4 regions of the Candidatus Thiodiazotropha endoloripes genome follow, and region 2 is predicted to be linked to each of the others. Evidence: predicted binding sites of a transcription regulator. Region 2 holds the regulator's gene; each other region holds the start of a gene.
What was found. Region 2 encodes sigma-54, which starts transcription at its own class of promoters, with help from an activator protein. Its sites were predicted from a motif close to TGGCANGNTNCNTGCTT; they were not measured.
Positions count from the first base shown of each region.

Region 1 (3,181 bases), on a different contig from region 2:
AAGACCGAGCCATTCAAAACTACTTATCATCCCAACATCAAGATTAAGAACAACCTGGGCGATGAACATTGCTACAACTATATACTTGGTAATTTGTATTAAGTTCGTATCAGTCTTTGTCCAAGCTTGTGATAATAAATAGATTGTTGCCAACCCATAACTCAACGCCACTGTAGCGGCAATAAATGATAATGGGGGTAACTGCTCAACTTGCAACAACATTAATCCATAAAAAACGAATATTCCCGATACTACAAAGCTTAATACAGTCCAAAGAATAATGATCGGCTTACTCATATTTCACCACATTTTGAGAAATCGCTTCTTGGTTTTTATTTAACGGGCGAAGTTGATTGTTAGACAGCTAATCGTATTCTGATAATCTTAACTTAGAGCAGGCATCACGAGCTGACTCTCGTGAGTCAGCAGGACTACCATCTAACTCCTGCATATTCCCAAGGCTTGATCGGTGACCTATAACTGGAAATAGGCTTTAACCCATGTAGCTCATAGGTGGTTTAATAATCTTAAATGATACTTAACTCTGGTACTAGTTTAACTTAGTCTGGTTGCTTATTCTTCCCAGCCATACTCTGCAAAAAAAATCCAGCTTCAGACGAAGCTGGATTTCCTAAACCAGGTTCTGGAGTTTTGTTTAAGCTTGCTTACGCCGACGGGATCTGTATCCCAATCCAGCCAAGCCGACACCAAACAGTGCAAGGGTCGATGGCTCAGGCACATTCGTCACTTCAACCGCATCGAGGAAATTGCCTGCAGTGCCTGCCGTCGGGGTGACTGAGGTAAAGGTCAATGTGATTTCGTCACCGGTACCCAAAAAGCTATCGGCAAAATGATTCCACTGACCCGTAACATGATCGTCCACGAGCTGATCCAGAATAGTACCGCCGCTATCTTGCAAAGTTACTCGAAAGGCTTCCGAGCTATTCCGTCTTGCACGATAGGCAAAGCTGATGTCATACACTTCAGACAATACGGAGTCGAATGACTGATAAATAGTCCATGCGGTTCCATCGTAAGCGTGGGCATTCAATTCCCCATGCTGGCTGCCTTCGTAAGAATCAACACCCAGAAAGCCCGAGGCCCAGACTTCGATATTGTCGCCCTGCCAACCCCCTGTGGGATCCGAACCATAGGTCCATCCACTGGTAATGCCAGGTGACTCAAAACCACCGTTCACAATTAAATTACTGTGCGCAAAGCCACTTACGGTCAGCAGGCAAACTGCAGTAAGTATTTGAAATCTATTCATTCGAACATTACCTAAATATCGATTGCTCAATTCCAGTTATACACGCAAATATGCTGCCATTATTTATAACTCACTGTATTTACAGGCAACACCACATAATAATAGGAAATAATTTACTAAATTGGATCAATTTTTGACGATACATCATTTTAGTGTAAAAAAATCCGACAATTAACGAATGTCATCAATCATCCCTATTCACAACACCTTAGCGCTCAGATCCAGTGAGTTCAGATATGTCAATCAGTGTTAACAGAGAATCACCTTTCCTAACCAATTGCTTGAGCCGGAAACCATCCAGTCAGTCAGTCTTTCGGGATCTGTGCAACGGGGACGCTCTTCCAATCTGGCGTCTGCTCCTAAAACGTTTTCGATATTCACCCATGGTCATGCCGATACTACGTTTGAACAGACGCCTGAACGAGCTGATGTCCGTGTAACCGACACTGTTGGCGACGCTTTCGTGTGACTTGCCTGTACTCTCAAGCAGCCACTTTGCCCGGTCGATCCTTAGGCTTTGCAAACAGGCATTCGGCCCCTGACCCGTTGCGCTTTTAAATCGCCGGATCAGTGTCCGATCACTGACATTCAAGTATGCGGCGAGTTCAGGAACCTGTTGCGGATCACTCAGATTCTTCTGCATCAGTTCATGAGCCCTGGTAACCACCGGGTCATCATATTTACGCACGCTGCTGACGCGAAAAGCTGCCTGCGAGTGTCGACTGCTGTCGAGCAACAGGTAACGGGCCGTCAAATGGGCAACCCGGTGATTGCTGAAACGTCGAATCACTTCCAGCATCAAGTCCTGATAGGAGGTGGAAGCACCGGCACTGAGAATGGAATCCGCGGCCACCAGCAACTCACTACTCTCCAGCCGGACATCCGGATATCGGGCCGCAAACAGACCTTCCACGGGCCAGCCAGTGGTGGCTTGCTTGTCCTTTAGTAAACCGGCTTCAGCAACGAAAAAACTGCCGGTGCAACTGCTGGTGATCAGGCTCTTCCCGGCAGCGCGCTTGGTCAGCCAGTTGACCAGCGGCCGGTTGTTTTCAAGGATGCTGACCAGGCGGGTTTCATCGATGACTGACATTCCGGGTATGTAGACCACATCCACAGGGCGTATTCCCTTTAAGCTGCAATCCACCGCCTGCAGCATGCCATTGCCGGTTTTTACCGGCAGGCCTGACACGGAAACCACTTTCCACTCATAACGGGGCAGTTGCTGTTTGCCCATCGCCTCACTGATTCTGTTGGCCGCGTAGAGCATATCGATGGAACCGGCGATGGCTGAGGCCATGCACTCTTCTATCACTACGATGGCGACGGAAACGGTCGTTTTCATGTTGGCGAATATGGCATTAAAAATGTCATTTATGACTCTTACTGACAACCTAGTCCAAGACTATATTTTTTTCAACACCGGTAATCTGCCCTGAGGAGAACGAAGATGCCCCTATCGACCGCACAAGCCATATCCGCACCAGACAAACGCAAAAACGGGCCCAAACACACACCGATTCAGTTCGCGTTCTCCGCCCTGACAGGGGTCTCTCCCTATCTGGCCGGACGATTGGCCACCTTCTTCTGGTATCGCACCCAGCATCGTCCCGTAACAGTTGATGAGCAACGGGTATTGGAACGGGCTACTACTGAAGTCAGAAAATTTGCTAACAAGTCAGTCTGCATCTATCGATGGGGCAAGGGTGCACCTGTGCTGCTTACGCATGGGTGGAACGGCAATGCCGGACAGATGACCTTGCTGGTGGAGGCGCTGGTGGCTCGGGGCTTCCAGGTCACCGCATTTGATGCGCCAGGACATGGTCACTCTTCTGGTAATAGCACGGACATCCTTGAAATCAGCGACTTAATCACTCAACTGCTGCAAGAGTCCGGCGAAGATACGGCCGTAGT
Region 1 covers NZ_LVJW01000003.1:516,914-520,094, reverse strand. The annotation lists gene A3193_RS02395 (hypothetical protein) at 1-297, opposite strand, end outside; gene A3193_RS02390 (PEP-CTERM sorting domain-containing protein) at 656-1,270, opposite strand; gene A3193_RS02385 (GlxA family transcriptional regulator) at 1,572-2,612, opposite strand; gene A3193_RS02380 (alpha/beta fold hydrolase) at 2,718-3,181, shown strand, end outside.
Region 1: the regulator sigma-54 is predicted to act here: its motif matches at 1,313-1,329, upstream of A3193_RS02390 (PEP-CTERM sorting domain-containing protein).

Region 2 (3,181 bases):
GAGCTGGGTAGCCAGGCACGTAAGGCCCGATGTGACCAGTTGCTGACGGAGTTCGGTATCGAGCATCTGCGGGAGAGCATGGCGATGAGTCTCTCCGGTGGCGAGCGGCGCCGACTGGAGATTGCCCGGGCCCTCTCCATGGAGCCCGCCTTCATTTTGCTCGATGAGCCCTTTGCCGGGGTCGATCCGATTGCCGTGATCGATATCAAAAAGATCATCCAGCATCTGAAATCCTTAAAGATTGGGATCCTGATAACCGATCATAATGTCAGGGAGACACTCGATATATGCGACCGGGCCTACATCATCAACAGTGGTAAAGTGCTGGCGGAGGGAACCACCGAGGAGATCCTCGGCAACCAGGAGGTGCGCAGTGTCTACCTGGGTGAAAATTTTACGATGTGAGTCTATAACACTGTTTTTTAATGGATTAAACAGGCAGCGGCAGGCGCGCTGAAGGCGGTCTCAATCAGTATGGAATAAGTTGGAGTGTGGTGTGAACCCAGGAGAATCGACCCAGTGAAGAAGAATCTTTCCGTAGGCGGCTATTTTTAGCTAAAATGAGAATAAAGACATACAAATAACATACCAGGTTTAAAGATATCTCTGCTATGAAGCAGGCTCTACAGCTCCGACTCGGACAACATCTCACCATGACTCCTCAATTGCAGCAGGCAATCCGCCTGTTGCAGCTCTCTGCGCTCGACCTGAGCCAGGAGGTTCAGGAGGTGCTTGAGACCAACCCGATGCTTGAGGGCGAGGAGGAGTTCAGCACTCAGCTGCAGAAAGAGGGAGATGCCCAGGAGGCTGGTGAACAGACCCGGGAGAGCAAGGAAGTCGAGGGGTCGAATGACATCAATAACGAGCGGGAGATTCAGACCGACAGCAGCCAGCTGACCGAGGATCTGCCGGTGGACAGTGAATGGACCGATGTCTACGACAGTTACCTGCCGCCGGCCAGCAGCGGCGGAGATGCCGCAGACCATGACTATCTGGTACAGCGTAGCGGCGCTGTAACCCTGCATGACCATCTGGTCTGGCAGATGACCCTGACCCCTTTCACCGAACAGGATATCGTGATAGCCACCACCCTGATCGACAGTATCGATGAGGATGGTTACTTCAAAGGCGACCTGCAGGATATTCTGAGTTCGCTGAATGATGAGGAAGCGACCCTGGAGGATGTCGAGGCGGTACTGCATCGGATTCAGGCATTCGATCCACCGGGTGTCGGAGCCCAGGGCGCCCAGGACTGCCTGCTGATTCAGCTTCGTCAATTGGCGGAAGAGACCCCCTATCGGGATCAGGCGATAAAACTCTGCCGGGATCACTTCAATCTGCTCTCCGCCCAGGATCAGAATCAGATCATACGTCGCATGAAGGTGGATCAGCAGGAGCTCGCTGCCATCATGCAGCTGATCCGGACCCTGAATCCCCATCCGGGCACGGCAATCGCAAAAAGTGAGCCTGAATATGTGATTCCGGATGTCTTCGTCAGCAAGCGCAACAACCGCTGGGTTGTGGAGCTGAATGGGGAGGTTACCCCCAAGCTTCGGGTCAACAATGACTACGCCAGCCTGATCCGGCGGGCGGATCAGAGCGATGACAACACCTTTCTTAAGAACCATCTGCAGGAGGCGCGCTGGTTCATTAAAAGCCTGATGAGCCGTAATGAGACTATTCTGCGTGTTGCGAGTAAGATTGTTGAATATCAGCGGGGCTTTTTTGAGCATGGCGAGGAGGCTATGAAGCCGCTGGTATTGAGGGATATTGCCGAGGCACTGGAGATGCATGAATCGACCATTTCCCGGGTGACGACCCAGAAATATATGCATACCCCCCGGGGCACGCTGGAGTTCAAGTATTTCTTCTCCAGCCACGTCAACACCAGTGCCGGCGGGGAGTGCTCCTCCACCGCGATTCGAGCACTGATTAAAAAATTGATTGCCGCTGAAAACACAAGCAAACCGCTCAGCGACAACAAGATCGCCGCCATCCTATCGGAACAGGGCATCAAAGTGGCCCGCCGAACGGTGGCAAAGTATCGTGAATCGATGAGCATACCGCCGTCGAATGAGCGTAAACGACTGATGTAGGTGAATTGATCTACCGCTCAGGATGTCTATGAAAACAGGGGTTGTGGTTCCAGCCGAATCCGGCCTCATGGTCAGCCTGATCGATGGTTTCGGGAATCGATTCAGCGAGTCGGTCAGAGTGATGAGCCAACTCATCTAAGACAGGAGATAATTATGCAAATAAGCGTTACCGGTCATCATGTGGAAGTAACCGATGCCTTGAAAAGCTATGTAGATAATAAATTCGAACGTCTTGAGCGGCATTTTGATAATGTAATCAATGTGCATGTCATCTTGAGCGTTGAGAAGCTGAGGCAGAAGGCGGAAGCCACCATGCAAGTGAACGGTGCCAGCGTATTCGCTGATTCAGTGCAGGAAGATATGTATGCCGCCATTGATGGCTTGACTGACAAGTTGGACAGGCAGGTGATTAAACACAAAGAAAAGATGCAGAGTCATCGCGCCGGTAGCGGTGTGAAGTATGCAGTTGAGTAACTTTCGATAGATTGAACTGGCGAGGTCTCCATGTTTCCCGACGGATTTCTGCTTGAGGAACGTCTCGGCTGCGGTGTGGAGGCAGCCAGTAAAAAACGCGCCCTTGAGCAGCTTGGTCAGAGATTGGCCGATGCTGCTCCCGGGCTGTCACAGGATATTGTGTTCGATGCATTGCTTGAGAGGGAGCGACTCGGCAGTACCGGACTGGGCAAAGGAATTGCGCTACCCCATGCGCGCATGTCTCAGGTCACACAGGCCACCGCAGCGTTCATTCAGATGCCCAATGGTGTCGATTTCGACGCCATAGACAGTCAGCCGGTCGATCTGGCGTTCGCCATGCTGGTACCGGAACAGGCCACAGACGAACATCTTCAGCTGCTGGCGAAGTTGGCCAGAATGTTCGATGACCCCCCCTTTTGTACCGCACTGCGTGAGGCGGAAACAACGCAGCAACTGTTTCAGTTGATCAAGCAGCGAGAAACCATAACCTCATCAGATTGATGCCATCCAACTACACCATTCGCGATCTTTTCGACGAATTTGCCAGTGAACTTGAGCTCAGCTGGGATGGTGAGGGTGGTGAAGGAAATATCCTTCTGGACAGTGAGTCC
Region 2 covers NZ_LVJW01000006.1:915,083-918,263, reverse strand. The annotation lists gene lptB (LPS export ABC transporter ATP-binding protein) at 1-405, shown strand, start outside; gene A3193_RS14780 (RNA polymerase factor sigma-54) at 612-2,096, shown strand; gene hpf (ribosome hibernation-promoting factor, HPF/YfiA family) at 2,250-2,570, shown strand; gene ptsN (PTS IIA-like nitrogen regulatory protein PtsN) at 2,601-3,071, shown strand; gene hprK (HPr(Ser) kinase/phosphatase) at 3,071-3,181, shown strand, end outside.

Region 3 (3,181 bases), on a different contig from region 2:
ACCCGATCACCAAGTGTTGGATGACGCTTGCCTTTGTTCCAAGAAACACCGCCCAAAGTGACGCCGTGGTAGAGCGTGACATCATCCCCCACTACAGCAGTCTCTCCGATTACCACTCCCGTGCCATGATCAATAAAAAAGCGGCGTCCTATGGTTGCCCCGGGATGAATATCGATACTGGTCCAGATCCTGCCGATATAGGAGATAAGTCTCGGAAGATAACGCCACCCCCTCTTCCACAGGCGATTGGCCATACGATAGAGCATGATCGCATGTACCCCGGGATAGGTCGTTATAATCTCCAGGCGGGTACGTGCGGCAGGATCACGATCGAATACACAACGGATATCCTCACCCACCATTTGCCAGACAGACCCTGGACTGGAGGGTCTATCAACATCAGCGATCGCTTCACTGTTCATCATTGACGTTTCCACTCCTGTGCGTCCTTATTGATTTCCAGATAGAAGCGGCGTAAATCTCTTGGTTCCGGTGGTTGTTTATTCTGTACTGCGTGGAGTCTCACTCTCATCAGGAGTGATTCTGCCTGAGCCCGATTGAGGGCCATTCCCATGTCTGCATAGGCCTGAATTACTGCATGACTACCGGAGTGCTTGCCTAAGACAAATTGATGATCGCGTCCCAATTCAGCAGGATCGACACCCTGGTAATTGCGTCTGTCCTTCATCAGCCCGTCTACATGGATACCGGCTTCGTGTGTAAACACACCGGCTCCAACAAGGCTTTTCTGCCATCCAACCTTTCTGCCGGAGGCGTATTCAACCAGTTCTGATAGGGAAGAGTATCGGGTCATGTCTATCTCATGTCCCTGATCGTGAAATCGGCGCAATCCCATCACCACCTCTTCAAGTGGCGCATTACCCGCACGTTCTCCCAGGCCATGTACAGTCGTATTGACATGTGTTGCACCACCACGAATGGCGGCCAGGGTATTGGCGGTGGCGAGACCAAGATCATCATGAGCATGCATCTCTATCTCGATATCCGAAACAGCACGAAGATCGCGGATGGCATCGTAGACCTGAAAGGGTTCCAGGATCCCGACGGTATCTGCAAAGCGAAACCGTCGTGCACCAGCGATTTCCGCCTGTTCGACCACCTGCCAGAGGAACTCAGGATCAGCTCGGGAAGCATCTTCTCCACCAACGCAGACTTCAAGACCTAAATCCAGGGCTTCCTTGATACAGGGTCCAATCTGTTCAAGCACCCACTCCCTGGAACGACCGAGCTTGTTACTGATCTGTTGGTCGGAAACCGGCATTGAGAGATCGACCATCTGTACACCTAAGCCACGACAGTGGTTGATATCCTGACTGTGCATGCGACACCAGACCATCAGCCTGGCATGATTTACACTCGTGGCAACTGCCTGAATCGCTTCACGCTCTTCAGCACCCATTGCCGGAATGCCTACTTCCAGTTCAGAGATACCCAACTCATCGAGTGAGCGACTGATGGCAAGTTTTTCCTGTAGGGTAAATGACACCCCGGCAGACTGTTCACCATCTCTCAGGGTGGTATCGTTGATGGTCACTGTGGATGGTTTGGATTGCATATGGGTCTCCTTGTTATTTAGGAGTTTGCAATCACTGTGCCATTATATTTATATCTTAAAATTCAATAAGATAAAAATTTCCAATATCTGTCTGAGTGGTTGGTTACCACGAATTGTAGGAAAGGCGACAATCGTGTCATTGGGCTATCGTCACCTTGGCGATTAACAACCGGCCGACTGGATAAAGACTACTTGGGCCTGTTAACACGAATCCAATAGGTCCTAAGCGGTAACAGCATTTCACGGCAGTTGTTTTAGTTACCTGCTTGCAGTTCATGCAACTCATTCTATGGTAGTCATACTTTTCGATCTGGCTTGGAGAACTCCGGAGAAGTTGTCATGTAATGCACCGATTCTCTTACCCTCTATTGTTTGATAGAGGATAAGAGCTACAGATATTCAAAAAAATACCGCAGCACGCTGCGGTAAAGAACGGAGAGGAATCAGCCAGCGCTGAATAAACTATGCATAACTGGGTGCAAATGCCTTTTCAGGCTCTTCCACAGGTCCATCACCACTCCAGTAGGGGGAGAGCTGACGCAATTGAGCCACAATGGGTGGCATCGCATCAATTACCCGCTCTATTTCTTCCATGGTGTTGTAACGTGAAAGGGATAATCTGACTGAACCGTGCGCAGCAGTAAACGGAATATCCATGGCCCGCATCACATGTGATGGTTCCAGGGAGCCTGAGGTACAGGCAGAGCCACTGGAAGCGGCGATTCCCATCTTGTTCAACAATAAAAGTATGGCTTCACCTTCGATATACTCAAAAGCGATATTGCAGGTATTGGGAAGTCGATTATTTGGATCTCCGGTTACAAAACAGTGGTTTACTTTCTCAAGGATCCCCTGCTCCAACCGATCACGCATTGCCTTTACTGAAGACTTTTCGTACTCCATTGCTTCCATTGCCATTTCGCAGGCCTTACCAAGTGCAACGATCGATGCCGCATTCTCGGTACCTGCCCGACGCCCTCTTTCCTGGTGTCCGCCCCTCAGGAGTGGACGGAAGCGTACACCTCTGCGTAGATAGAGTACGCCAATCCCTTTTGGAGCATGTAATTTATGACCAGAAAGGGAGAGCATATCGATACAGGTATCTTTCAGATTAATCGGTAGCTTGCCTACAGCCTGGACCGCGTCTGTATGAAACAGCACGCCCGCCTGACGCGCCAATTCGGCCATCTCTTCGACAGGGAACAGTGTGCCACTCTCATTATTGGCCCACATTACAGAGACAATCGCAACATTATCTGAAAGCAGCTTATAGTACTCCTGAATATCGAGACGTCCTTTACTGTCCACTTTCAAATAGTGAACTTTGTAACCCTCTTTCTCCAAATGTTCACATAGAGTGAGTACGGCTGGATGTTCCACCACTGTGGTGATGATCTCCTTTCTGTCAGGCTGAGCTTTGAGTGCTGACAGTATTGCGGTAGAGTCGGACTCTGTACCACAGGAGGTAAAAATTATCTCTGAGTCGTACTCTGCTCCCAGTAGTGTCTGGACCTGCTTACGGGCTTTCTTCAAAGCTCGCCCTACCTTATCGCCAAATTGATGCAAAGATGAGGGATTACCAAACTGCTCAGTAAAATAGGGCAG
Region 3 covers NZ_LVJW01000003.1:1,729,161-1,732,341, forward strand. The annotation lists gene cysE (serine O-acetyltransferase) at 1-425, opposite strand, end outside; gene nifV (homocitrate synthase) at 422-1,576, opposite strand; gene nifS (cysteine desulfurase NifS) at 2,039-3,181, opposite strand, start outside.
Region 3: the regulator sigma-54 is predicted to act here: its motif matches at 1,602-1,618, upstream of nifV (homocitrate synthase).

Region 4 (3,181 bases), on a different contig from region 2:
TCCGCATCATCCTCACCGGCCCGGACCACTCGCCCAACGATTTCATCAGGCTTGGCAGGATTGAATGATTCAAGAAAAGCCTCTTCGATTGTTAAATGACCTGCCAGTAACAGTGGATAGGTCTTATCCAGATTCTGTTCAACCGATCTCAATGCAGCGGCAAAGTTTTCACGTTCCGACTGTTGGGTAAATCGGTGCAGTGGATGATTGATGAACTCCGCCTCAAACTCAGAGCGCCGATTCTCACCAACCTGAGGCGGAGCGAGGACTCTCTCAACATCCGCACTCTCCAGCACCGGCAGTATGGATTGGTCCGATGTGTTTTCGAGCAACCGACGAACCAGATAGGCAATACCCGGTAGCAGTTCGCCATAAGGCATGTAGAGTCTCAGTTTCAGGCCGCGCTCTGTAACCAGACCCTCGAGCTCATCAGACATACCGTACAACATCTGAAACTCATAACTGTCCGGCGAACGCTGCGTCTGATCGGCCAATACAACAGCACAGGCAAGGCTACGGATATTATGGGTTGCTACCGCAGGATAGATCAGTGGCGATGCAAAAAGGCGTTTTAAACAACGTTCATAGCAAGCATCCGTTTCAGCTTTTGTCTGCCACACGGGTACACTCCAGCCCTGCTGTCGTGCCATTACGGTCTCCATATCCCAATAGGCGCCACGGACCAGTCTGACAGAGACAGGCACGCCACGCTGCTCAACCCACTCGAGCAGTTCAGTCAAATCCTCATCACTCTCTTTGAGATACGCCTGCAACACCACACCAAACCCCTGCCACTGCCGATAGGATGGCTGCATGGCGAGGTGTTTAAACACTCTGAAAATTATCGCTTTATAGTCATACTGCTCCATATCGAGACAGAGGCTGATCCCAGCATCCATTGCCGCATCACAGATCGGCATCAACCGCTCAGACAGAATTGCAACCGCGCCATCCGTATCGACCGGTGTGATTTGCGAATAGAGGGATGAGAGCTTGAGTGAAAGATTCAGATCATCAAACCCTTGCCTGGCGAGCTGCTGAATCAGATCAAGGTAGGCCTGCTGATAGGCAAACGCCTCTTTTTCGCTTACCGTCTCCTCGCCGAGCAGATCGAGGCTGGTATGGATGCCGCTCTGCTGCAACCTGGATACCGAATCAACGATCTCAGCCACGGTTTCACCGCCTATGAATCGATGCGCAACGCCTTTCACCGCAGCCCTGATAACCGGCGCCATAAAGCCTGGTATGGAATAGAGGGAGATGCGTCTGATTCCCCAACTGATCAGCGCCGGGAGACGGCCCGGATCCACTTCACCAAAGTACTCCTTGAAATGTCTCACCAAAGTTTTATCATCGTTCAGCATCGGCACGGCATCGATGAACCTAAGTGCTTGGGTGCGCAAATGATTATCGGCGATCAACTGGGGAAGCAAACGGTCGATCCAGGCGGATCGATTGATCCCTTCCTTGAGCTGACGCTGTTGCCACATCTGACGGCCAATCTGTTGAATCTCGTCTTCAAACGACCTGTCCACCTTCAACTCCTGTCACCTTTTTTTAATTTAAGTTTAGTCGGCTTCCTTTTGACCAGGGGTAACTGAACACCCTTTCCTGCACCACAACGACTTGGGGGCAGAACCAAACAACACACCTATGTAGATGAAATAGTAATTAAACAACCAAATGCATCTTTCTGGTGCTTCTCCCACTCCCCATCCGCACCGCTTTGGGTCAGAAACTCGAAAAACCATATGCATCAAGCGCCAAAACTGTGCGCCTTAAAAATTCCACTTGCACTAAAATGAGATATCTAATTGAAATAGAACAAATATTTATAGTTGGCACAGTACATGCGATAAGGCTCCTCAGACCAAAAACGTTGACTCTAACGAAATAGGACGAATAACAGATGAGCATATCGAAACAGAAACTAAAGCAATTGGTTCTTGGCACAGCTACAGGTCTTGCACTCTCCATCACCTCGATTGCACAGGCATCCGACACCATCAAGGTAGGTATTCTGCATTCACTCTCCGGCACCATGGCGATCAGTGAGACCACCTTGAAAGACACCATGCTGATGCTGATCAAAGAGCAGAATGCAAATGGCGGCCTGCTTGGCAAACAGCTGGAACCGGTCGTGGTCGATCCTGCTTCAAACTGGCCGTTATTCGCGGAAAAAGCACGTGAACTGCTCAGCAAACATAAAGTCTCCGCAATCTTCGGTAACTGGACCTCGGTTTCCAGGAAATCTGTACTGCCGGTGGTCGAGGAGTTGAATGGCCTGCTCTTCTATCCGGTACAGTACGAAGGTGAAGAGTCCTCCAAGAACGTTTTCTATACCGGCGCCGCACCAAACCAGCAGGCGATTCCGGCGGTTGATTACCTGATGAATGAGATCGGTGTAAATCGCTGGGTTCTGGCCGGTACTGACTATGTCTACCCACGCACTACCAACAAGATTCTCGAAGCCTATCTGAAAGGCAAGGGAGTGGCAGACAAGGATATTATGATCAACTACACGCCGTTCGGTCATTCCGACTGGCAGTCCATCGTTTCGGATATCAAGAAATTCGGTTCCACCGGGGTCAAGACCGCTGTGGTCTCAACCATCAACGGTGATGCCAATGTCCCCTTCTATAAAGAGCTTGGTAACCAGGGAATCTCTGCAGAAGACATTCCTGTCGTCGCCTTCTCGGTGGGTGAAGAGGAGCTCTCCGGCATCGACACCAAACCTCTGGTTGGACACCTGGCTGCATGGAACTACTTCATGAGCGTGGATAGCGAAGCCAACGAGGAGTTCATCACTGCCTGGAAGAGTTTCATCAAAGATGAAAAACGGGTAACCAACGATCCCATGGAAGCCCACTACATCGGCTTCAACATGTGGGTCAAGGCGGTTGAGAAGGCGGGCACCACAGATCCGGAAGCGGTTCAGGAAGCCATTATCGGCGTAGCTGTTCCAAATCTAACCGGTGGCCTGTCAGCGATGATGCCCAACCATCATGTCACCAAGCCCGTACTGATTGGTGAGATTCAGGAAGATGGGCAGTTCGAAGTAGTCTGGGAGACATCAGGCCTGGTAGCCGGTGATGCCTGGTCGGACTTTCTGCCCGGCTCCAAAGATATCATTTCCGACTGGAGAGCCCCACTCGCCTGCGGTAACTACAACATCAAGACC
Region 4 covers NZ_LVJW01000003.1:173,091-176,271, reverse strand. The annotation lists gene A3193_RS00835 (proline dehydrogenase family protein) at 1-1,535, opposite strand, end outside; gene urtA (urea ABC transporter substrate-binding protein) at 1,910-3,181, shown strand, end outside.
Region 4: the regulator sigma-54 is predicted to act here: its motif matches at 1,840-1,856, upstream of urtA (urea ABC transporter substrate-binding protein).